Regions from separate parts of the Actinomadura verrucosospora genome, predicted to be linked through region 2. Evidence: riboswitches for the same ligand, from Rfam matches in the RefSeq annotation. Region 2 holds a riboswitch; each other region holds the start of a gene.
The links. Region 2 has a riboswitch for thiamine pyrophosphate ahead of thiC (phosphomethylpyrimidine synthase ThiC). Riboswitches for the same ligand answer to the same signal wherever they lie in the genome.

Region 1: another riboswitch for thiamine pyrophosphate. It lies ahead of ABD944_RS02030 (purine-cytosine permease family protein); the one in region 2 lies ahead of thiC (phosphomethylpyrimidine synthase ThiC).
Region 3: another riboswitch for thiamine pyrophosphate. It lies ahead of thiO (glycine oxidase ThiO); the one in region 2 lies ahead of thiC (phosphomethylpyrimidine synthase ThiC).

What each region holds. Positions count from the first base shown of each region.
Region 1 is NZ_BAABEV010000001.1:402,234-405,433, reverse strand. It holds gene ABD944_RS02045 (Fpg/Nei family DNA glycosylase) at 1-253, shown strand, start outside; gene ABD944_RS02040 (SSI family serine proteinase inhibitor) at 377-676, opposite strand; gene ABD944_RS02035 (rhodanese-like domain-containing protein) at 886-1,221, shown strand; TPP riboswitch at 1,355-1,472, shown strand; gene ABD944_RS02030 (purine-cytosine permease family protein) at 1,466-2,812, shown strand; gene ABD944_RS02025 (sensor histidine kinase) at 2,877-3,200, shown strand, end outside.
Region 2 is NZ_BAABEV010000067.1:10,034-13,233, forward strand. It holds gene ABD944_RS39710 (sensor histidine kinase) at 1-307, opposite strand, end outside; gene ABD944_RS39715 (hypothetical protein) at 499-1,503, shown strand; TPP riboswitch at 1,553-1,666, shown strand; gene thiC (phosphomethylpyrimidine synthase ThiC) at 1,662-3,200, shown strand, end outside.
Region 3 is NZ_BAABEV010000059.1:35,732-38,931, reverse strand. It holds gene ABD944_RS38285 (helix-turn-helix domain-containing protein) at 20-394, opposite strand; gene ABD944_RS38280 (NAD(P)/FAD-dependent oxidoreductase) at 453-1,688, opposite strand; TPP riboswitch at 1,794-1,907, shown strand; gene thiO (glycine oxidase ThiO) at 1,897-3,024, shown strand; gene thiS (sulfur carrier protein ThiS) at 3,021-3,200, shown strand, end outside.

The DNA of each region.
Region 1 (3,200 bases), on a different contig from region 2:
CGTCCTGCACGAGGCGATCGTCACCACGCTGCGGGACGCGGTGGAGCGCTCGCGCGGCCTCGAAGCCCAGGACCTCAAGGGCGAGAAGAAGACCGGCCTGCGGGTGCACGGGCGCGCGGGCGAGAAATGCCCGGTGTGCGGGGACACGGTGCGCGAGGTGTCGTTCGCCGACTCGGCGCTCCAGTACTGCCCCACCTGCCAGACGGGCGGCAAGCCGCTCGCCGACCGCCGCATGTCCCGCCTCCTCAAGTAGCGGGCCCCGGGCGCCGTGAGACGGGCCAGGCCCCGGCGGGTGCCGGGGCCTGGCGACGGGAGTCGGGGACGGAGCCGGAACGGGGATGGCTCGTCCGGACGGGACGAAGGATCGGGGACGGGATCAGCGGACCTTCGGGACGTTCCCGAAGACCGGGCCGATCTGGCTCCAGCGGTGCAGCTGGCAGCCGTCGTCGCGGGTGAACGTGGTGTCGATCCGCTTGCCCTGCCAGGTGCCCTCGACCGTGGCGATCTCCGGACCGCCGTAGATCTTGGTGCACATCTGGTCCTTGGGGACGGGCGCGAAGGGATCCTTGACCTTGGTGAGCGCCGCGCAGGCGCCGGCCGCCTCGGGATGGTCCCCGCCCGGCGGGGCGCAGGTCAGCCTCCAGGTCTTGGCGGGCGCCTCCTTGGAGGCCTTCACCCGCACGGTGAGCGTGTCCGCCGGTGAGCCGGACGGCTGCACGGACGTCGTGCCCGAAGGCGCTCCGGCGGAGTTTCCGTTTGCCTGTTCGTCGCCGCAGGCGGCCGTGGACAGGAGCAAGGCCAGCCCGGGCGCTGCGAAAACGAGCGTCCGATACCGCATGCGTGATTCGACGCAGGGGGGCTTCGCACGGTTCCATGGGGGGTGTGATGAATTTCGGGGAAGACGTGCCGGCCGTGGTCGCCGCGGATGTTCCGCAGGACGGCTACCTGCTGGACGTCCGGGAGCAGGACGAGTGGGACGCGGGCCACGCGCCCGCGGCGGTCCACATCCCCATGCGCCATCTCGGCGACCGCGCCGGCGAGATCCCCCGCGACCGGGAGATCTACGTGATCTGCCGGTCCGGGGCGCGGTCCGCCCAGGTCACGTCCGCGCTGAACCAGGCGGGGTGGCTGGCGAGGAACGTCGGCGACGGCATGCACGGGTGGGCCGAGGCGGGCCGGCCGATGGAGGGCGCGGGGGACGGTCCGCCGTACGTCGCGTGAGCGTCGATGACGTCGCGTGAGCGTCGATGTCGCTGCGTGAGCTCGATGACTCTGGGGGATCTGAAAACTTTCGCGTGATCTGACCCGGTTGCCCTCTTCTGGGGCGTGACGGGCGGTTGTACGATCGGGCCTGACCGATGACCGCGGGAGCTCGGGCCACAGCCGGGCTGAGAGGGCGGCCTCCAAGGCGTCGCCGACCGCATGAACCTGTCCGGGTAATGCCGGCGTAGGGAGTGTGTGTCCCGTGACGTCCGACGTCGAAAAGCGCCCTCAGGGCGAGCGCGCCCCCGACGAGGTCCCCTTCACCCTCGACGAGCCGGCCCCCAAGGTCCTCGGCTTCTGGGACCAGAGCGCCTTCTGGGGGAACCTCGGGGTCAGCCTCCTGGCCTTCTCCGGCGCCTACACCGTCCTCGCGCCGGACGCCGGCGGCCGCCCCACGATCTCGATCATGGCGGGCATCGTCGCGATGGCCGTCGGGACGGCCCTCGGCGGGCTGATGCTCGGCCTGGCCGCCGTGCCCGGCGCGCGGACCGGGCAGCCCGCGATGGTGCTGCTGCGCGGCCTGTTCGGCGCGAAGCTGTCGTACGCGCCGACCGTCCTCAACATCGCCCAGCTCGTCGGGTGGGGGACGTTCGAGCTGATCGTCATCGCCGACGCCGCCCGCGAGCTGTGGGACGGCGTCCCGCGCTGGGGCTACGTGGTCGCCGCGGGCGCGATCACCACCGTGCTGACGGTCTGGCCGCTCGGCTCGGTGCGGCTGCTGCGCCGCTACGTGACCGTCGCCGTGGCGATCGCGCTCGTGTACTTCTACGTCCAGCTCGTCCGGGAGCCGCTGCCCGACCTGACGCAGGGCTCCTGGGGCGGGTTCTGGCTCGGCGCGGACGCCGCGCTGGCCGTGTCGATCTCCTGGGTCCCGGTCGCCGCCGACTACACCCGGCACGCGCGCACCGAGCGCGGGGCCTTCGGCGCCGCGGCCGTCGGCTACTCCGTCACGCAGATCGTCGCCTACGTCCTCGGGCTGCTCGCGCTGGCGCTGGTGGCGGGCGACTCGAGCAGGATCTTCGACCCGTTCCTGGGCGTCTCGCTGGGCGTGGTGTTCTTCGCCGTGTTCGTGCTGCGGGAGGCCGACCAGTCGTTCGCCGACACCTACTCCACGGCGGTGTCGATCCAGAACCTGTTCCCCCGGGCCGACCGCCGGGTGCTGAGCGTCGCGCTCGGCGTCGGCATCACCGTGCTCGCGCTGGTCCTCGACATCGGCGACTACGCGGGCTTCCTGTCGCTGATCGGATCGGTGTTCGTGCCGATGCTGGGCGTCCTCGCCGCCGACTTCTTCCTCGGCCGCCGCCGGGCCGGCGGCTGGGACGTCTCGCGGACCGCGCCATCCCGCTGGGGCATGATCGCGGCATGGGCGATCGGGTTCGTCGTCTACCAGCTCGTCAACCCGGGCACGGTCGCGCGGTGGACCGCTTTCTGGTCGGACGTGCGGGACGCGCTGCACTTCACGCCGCAGGCGTGGATGAGCGCCTCGCTGCTGTCGTTCCTGGTGGCGGGGGTCGCGGCCCTGCTCATCGGTAGGCTTACCAGACGGTAAGGTTTGGGTCGAAAGCAAGTTTCGGCGCAAGTTGCCCGGCGCCATGCCGGAGTGCGGTGGCACGATGACAGACGTGTATCAGCACGTGCACGATCCGATCGCGCGGGCCGTCATCGAGAGCGCCGCCGACGCGATCGTAGCCGTGGACCAGCGGCACCGGGTCACCGTGTGGAACCCGGCGGCCGAGCGCATGTTCGGCTGGAGCGCCGAGGAGATGCTCGGCCGGGTCCCGCCGATCGTCCCCGACGAGCTGAAGGCCGAGCACAACGCCGTCCAGGAGCGGCTCCTCACCCGGCGCGGCGGCGAGGGCGAGACCGACGGCGGGCAGATCTCGATCGCCACCCGCCGCTTCCACCGCGAGGGCCGGCTCATCGACGTGCGCATCGAC
Region 2 (3,200 bases):
TCCGCACCCGGCGCCCGAGCACCGCGTAGGCGAACAGCGCGATCACCTCGGCGGGCACCAGCGCGTGGTGCTGGTACTGCGCCAGGTGGTAGGGCAGCACCAGGACCACCAGTGCCAGCAGGCCGGGGGTCGGCCACCGCCGGATCACCGCGAGCGGGACGTGCGCGGCCACCAGGAGCGCCGCGCCGGGCGCGTCCAGGCCCCGGACGCCGGGCCACAGCACCGCGGCGACGGCCGCGGCTCCCGCCAGCGCCGACGCCGCCAGGGCGTCCTTCACCGTCACCTCGACCCGGGGCACCGTCAGCACGCGCCCATTCTCCCCCACGCACGCGATCTTCGCGCCGCGGCCCGCGCCCCCGCGCGACTGGTCCTTTCGGCGCCCCCTGCGCGGCCGGAGGCCCGCCCTATAGTTCTGCAAACCCCGTCACGAAGGGCCGACAGTTGTCCGTCCCCCCGCCTGCTGTCCCCCCGCCTCCCGTCCCCCCGCCCGGGCTCCGGATGACGCTCGGCGCGCGGGCCTACCGATGGCCGCTCCGCGTCCTGACCGCCGCGCCGGCGGCCGGCGCGGCCCTCCTGCTCGCGGCCCGCCCCGGTACGGGACCGCTCGACCCGGAGAGTGCCCGCCGGCCCCTGCTGCTCTGCGGCGGCGGCTGCCTGCTCGCCGCCCTGGCCGCCCTCATCTGGGCGGCCCGGCTCCACCGGGCCCGCCTCATCGTGACCATCGGCGAGCAGGGGGTGACCCTCCGCCGCAGTGGGCGGGAGGCGGCCGTCCCGGCCGGAGCCGTGGAGGCGGTCGGGATCAGGTGGCCCGTCGACGACCCGGTGTGGACGCTCTGGGTCGACCCGGAGCGGGCGCCCGGCGTCGAGGCCGTCGCCGAGGTCGACGGGAACGCGGTGACCCTGCTCAGGGGCGCGTCGCTGCCGTCCGGATGGCTTCCGGCCGTCCGGACGGCGACCGCGGACCGCCTCAGCGCCGCCTGGCGGGTCGTCGACGACGAGGGCCGGGAGGTCCCGCCGCCCGCGGCGGGCGCCCTGGCCGGGGCCCGCCGCATCGTCGTGGACGGCGCGGGCCGGTACCGCGACCGGGACGGCGGCGCGGTGCTCGCCGTGGCCTGCGGCCGGCGCGGCAGGCGGACCATCGTGCTTCGCGACCCCCACGCCGCCGCGCTGCTGGTGGTCCGGGGTCCGTCCCGGCTGCCGGGACGCGACCGCGTGCGCGTCCTCGACGCGGACGGCCGCCCTCTCGGATTCGTGCGCGGCCTGCGGGAGCCGTCCTTCCACACCGCCGGTGGGATGCTCCTCGGCACCACCCGCGCCACCGGCGACGGCCGCGTCGTCACCGGCGTCGACGGCCGCCGCTCGGCCACGCTGCGCATCATCGGCGACGCCGAGGCCCGGGTGGAGCTGGAGCGGTCGCCGTCCGCCCCCGACCCCCTCCGCACTCTGGTCCTGGCCCTGCCCGTCGCGATCCCCGCGCGCGACCTCCGCGCGGGCGCGCTCTAGCCCATGGGCGGCGGTTGCGGCAACCGGGGCCGCCCGGGTTAACGTCGTGGCGACAGATCGCGGGGGCCCGGCGAACCGGGCTGAGATAGCGGCTGGGACGGCCGCTGACCGCATGAACCTGACCGGGTAATGCCGGCGTAGGGAGAGATCGAGTCGTCATGACCGAACCTGTGGTTCCCGCTGCCCGCAAGACCTACCTCCAGGGCTCCCGCCCGGAGATCCGGGTCCCGATGCGGGAGGTGCCGCTGACCAACGGCGACGTCGTCGTCCTGTACGACACGTCCGGGCCGTACACCGATCCAGAGCAGGAGACCGACGTGCGCAGGGGGCTGCCGCCTCTGCGGGAGGCCTGGATCGCCGAGCGCGGCGACACCGCCCCGTACGAGGGGCGGGCGGCGCGCCCCGAGGACGACGGGCGCCGCTCGTCGCCCTCCGCGCTCCCCCCGGGCGCGGGCGGGCGCCTCCCCCAGGCCGACGGCGAGGGCGCCCTGCCGCGGCGGCCGCGGCGCGCCACCGGCGGCGCGGTGACGCAGCGCGCCTACGCCCGGCGCGGGGAGATCACGCCGGAGATGGAGTTCGCCGCGCTGCGCGAGGGCGTGGCGCCGGAGTTCGTCCGGGACGAGCTGGCCGCCGGGCGCGCGGTGCTGCCCGCCAACGTCAACCATCCCGAGATCGAGCCGATGGTGATCGGGCGGAACTTCCTCGTCAAGGTCAACGCCAACATCGGCAACTCGGCCGTCGCGTCCTCGATCGAGGACGAGGTCGAGAAGATGACGTGGGCGACCCGCTGGGGCGCCGACACGATCATGGACCTGTCGACGGGCCGCGACATCCACACCACGCGCGAGTGGATCCTGCGCAACTCGCCCGTGCCGGTGGGGACCGTCCCGCTGTACCAGGCGGTGGAGAAGGTCGGCGGCGACCCGGCGGAGCTCACCTACGAGGTCTTCCGCGACACCGTGATCGAGCAGGCGGAGCAGGGCGTGGACTACATGACCGTCCACGCCGGGGTGCTGCTGTCCTACGTGCCGCTGACGGCGCGGCGCAAGACGGGGATCGTGTCGCGGGGCGGGTCGATCATGGCGGCCTGGTGCCTGGCGCACCACGAGGAGAACTTCCTCTACACCCGCTTCGAGGAGCTGTGCGAGATCTTCGCCGCCTACGACGTGACCTGGTCGCTGGGGGACGGGCTGCGCCCGGGCTCCGTCGCGGACGCCAACGACGAGGCCCAGTTCGCCGAGCTGCGCACCCAGGGCGAGCTGACGCGGATCGCGGCGCGGTTCGGCAACCAGGTGATGAACGAGGGCCCCGGCCACGTCCCGATGCACAAGATCAAGGAGAACGTCGACCTGCAGCAGGAGTGGTGCGACGGCGCGCCGTTCTACACCCTCGGGCCGCTGACCACCGACATCGCTCCCGGCTACGACCACATCACCTCGGCGATCGGCGCCGCGATGATCGGCTGGCACGGCACCGCGATGCTCTGCTACGTCACGCCGAAGGAGCATCTCGGGCTGCCGGACCGCGAGGACGTCAAGGCCGGCGTGATCGCATACAAGATCGCCGCGCACGCCGCCGACCTCGCCAAGGGCCATCCGGGCGCGCAGGCGTGGGACGACGCGCTGTCGGAGGCGCGGTTCGACTTCCGCTGGGAGGACCAGTTCAACCTGTCCCTGGACCCCGGCACCGCGCGCGCC
Region 3 (3,200 bases), on a different contig from region 2:
TCACGCCGCCGGCGGCGGCCTAGAAGGCGAGCGCCTGGGCGCGGCGGCGGACCTCGGTCCCCCGGTTCTCGGTGAGCGCGTCCACGGGCGTTCCCGGCAGCGTGTCGTCCGCCGTGAACAGCCACCGGATGGTCTCGGCGTCGTCGAAGCCGGCGTCCGACAGGAGCGTCAGCGTGCCGGGCAGTCCCTTGATGACCTGGCCGTCCTTGATGAAGGCCGCGGGCACCATCGGCTCCCCGCCCCGGCGCACCGCGAGGATGCGGTGCTCGTGGATGAGCTGCTTGATCCGGTTGGGCTTGATCCCGAGCCTGTCGGCGGTCTCCCGGAGGGTGAGCCACTCGCCGGCCAGGGCGTCGGTGCGGGGGTCCAGTGCGCTGTCAACGGTTGCGTGCATCTGCGTCACGCCCCCTTGCTACCACGCCTTCGGAAGACTCAAACCCGCTGCGCAGCCGTTACGTCCCCTCTGATCGCTCTGCGCGAACAGCCTGCCGCACGGGGACGTCCGGGTCGGCGATCGCCTCCGGATCCACCGGCGTCCCCGCGGCGATCACGCGCCTCGCCTGTACCAGGTCGCGGGGCCGGCCGACGGTGAGGATCGCGTCGAGGCGGTCTCCGGTCAGCCACGCCACCGCCCACCTGGGATCGGACGGGTCGCCCCTGCGCACGAGCCGCTCGGACGCGGAGTGGTCGCCCGCGTACTGGACCATGCGCCCGAACTGCTCCGACCAGAAGTACGGGGCGGCGTCGTACACGGCGTCCTGCCCGAGGAGGGCCGCGGCGGCGACCTCGGGGGCGTTCAGCGCGGCGTCCCAGTGCTCGACGAGCAGCCTGCGCCCGTAGCGGTGCGACCACCAGGCGGCGCAGTCGCCGACCGCCACGACGTCGGGCCGCAGCGCGCCCGGGGTCTCCTCTCCCATGTAGGTCCGGAAGGAGCCGTCGGTGACGACCCCGCGCTCCAGCAGCAGCCCGGAGCCCTCCAGCCACGACAGGACGGGCCGGACCCCGACGCCGACGACCACCTCGTCCGCGTCGACGCGGCCGCCCCCGGCGAGGACGAGGCCGCCGTCGCGCACCTCCGCGACCTTCACCCCGGTCCGCAGCTCGACGCCGGCCTCGGCGTACCAGGGGGCGGTGAGCGCGCCGACCTCGGGCCCGATCGCGCCCGCCAGCGGGGTGTCGGCCGCCTCCACGACGGTGACCGCGCAGCCCCGGCGGGCCGCGGCGGTGGCGACCTCGGCGCCGATCCAGCCCGCGCCGACGATCACGATCCGGGCGCCGGCGGTGAGCCGGGCGCGCAGGTCGCGGGCCTCCTCGATGGTGCGCAGCACGTGCTGCCGCCCCTCCCCGGGCAGCGTGATCGGAGCGGCGCCGGTCGCGATCACCAGCCCGTCGAAGGGCAGGTCGCCCGCCGTGGACGCCACCGTTCCGCCGCGTCCGGGCCCGTCCAGCCGCAGGCCGGTGGCGCGCTCGCCGAGCAGCAGCTCGCAGCGCAGCGCGTCCCAGTCGGCGTCGACGGTCGTGTCGTCGGACTCGCCCGCGAGGACGGCCTTCGACAGCGGCGGCCGGTCGTAGGGCCGGTGCCGCTCCGCCGACACGAGGGTCAGCGCGCCCTCGTACCCCTTGCTCCGCAGGGCCTCCACGGCGCGCACGCCGGCCAGCCCGCCACCCACGACGATGACCCTCTCCATGAAGGTCACCCTAACGGGCGGCGATCCGCGAATGGACAGGTGTCCAGGCAGTTGCCCGGTTCGCCGAGGTCGTAAGGTGGGGGCAGCGGAACGGCACAGCAGAACAGCACAGAGCGCGGGAGTCCGGTGCGACCGGGCTGAGAGGGCGGCTGAACGGGCCGCCGACCGCCACGACCTGATCCGGATCATGCCGGCGAAGGGAGCGCGCATGCAGATCGTCATCATCGGCGCCGGGGTGATCGGCCTCGCCACCGCCTGGCGCACCGCCGCCGGCGGCGCCGCCGTCACCCTCGTCGACCCCGCGCCCGCCTCCGGGGCCTCCTCCGTGGCGGCGGGCATGCTCACCCCGGTCAGCGAGCTGAGCTACGGCGAGGAGCCGCTGCTGCGGCTCGGCCTCGCCTCCCGCGACCGGTACGGCGCGTTCGTCGCCGAGCTGGAGGAGCTGACCGGCCTGGAGACCGGCTACCGCACCGAAGGGATCATCGAGGTCGCGTTCGACTCCGACGACCTGCGGCACCTGGACGACCTGCGCCGGTTCCAGGAGAGCCTGGGCATCCCCGCCGAGGCGCTCACCGGCCGCGAGTGCCGGCGGCTGGAGCCGATGCTCGCGCCCGGCGTGCGCGGCGGCCTGCTCGCCCCCGAGGACGGCTCGGTCGACCCCCGCAGGCTCGCCCCGGCGCTGCTGGCGGCGTGCGAGCGGCTGGGCGTCCGGCTCGTCCGGCGGCGGGCCGAACGGGTCGTCGTCGAGAACGACGCCGCCGCCGGCGTGGGGCTGGACGACGGCACCGTGATCCCCGCGGACCGGGTGCTGCTGGCCGCCGGGCCGTGGTCGGGCGACCTCGGCGGCCTGCCTCCCGGGACCGTTCCACCCGTCCGCCCCGTCAAGGGCCAGGTGCTCCGGCTGCGCACCCGCGCGCCGTTCCTGCGGCGGCCGACCCGCGGCCTCGTCCGGGGATCGTCGGTCTACCTGGTGCCGCGCGCCGACGGAGAGATCGTCGTCGGCGCCACGCAGGAGGAGCTGGGCTTCGACACGCGGGTCACCGCCGGCGGGCTGTGGGAGCTGCTGCGCGACGCCCGCGAGCTGCTCCCCGGCATCACCGAGCTGGAGTTCGCGGAGGTCACCGCCGGGCTGCGGCCCGGCTCGCCCGACAACGCGCCCGTGATGGGGCCGACCGCGCTGGGCGGCCTGCTGGTGGGCACCGGGCACTTCCGCAACGGCATCCTGCTCACGCCCGTGAGCGCCGACATCCTGTCCGCGATGCTGCTGGACGGGCCCGTCCCCGAGGTCGCCGGGCCGTTCGCCCCCGACCGCTTCTCCCCCGAGGTGAGCGCATGAAGGTGATCGTCAACGGTGAGCCGCGCGAGCTGCCCGACGGCGCGAGCGTGGCCGAGGTCGTCGCGTCCGTCACCGCGGCCGCGACGGGCGTGGCCGCGGCGCTGAACGACGAGGTCGTCCGGCGCGCGGAGTGGGCGGCCACGCCCCTGCGGGACGCCGACCGCGTCGAAGTGCTG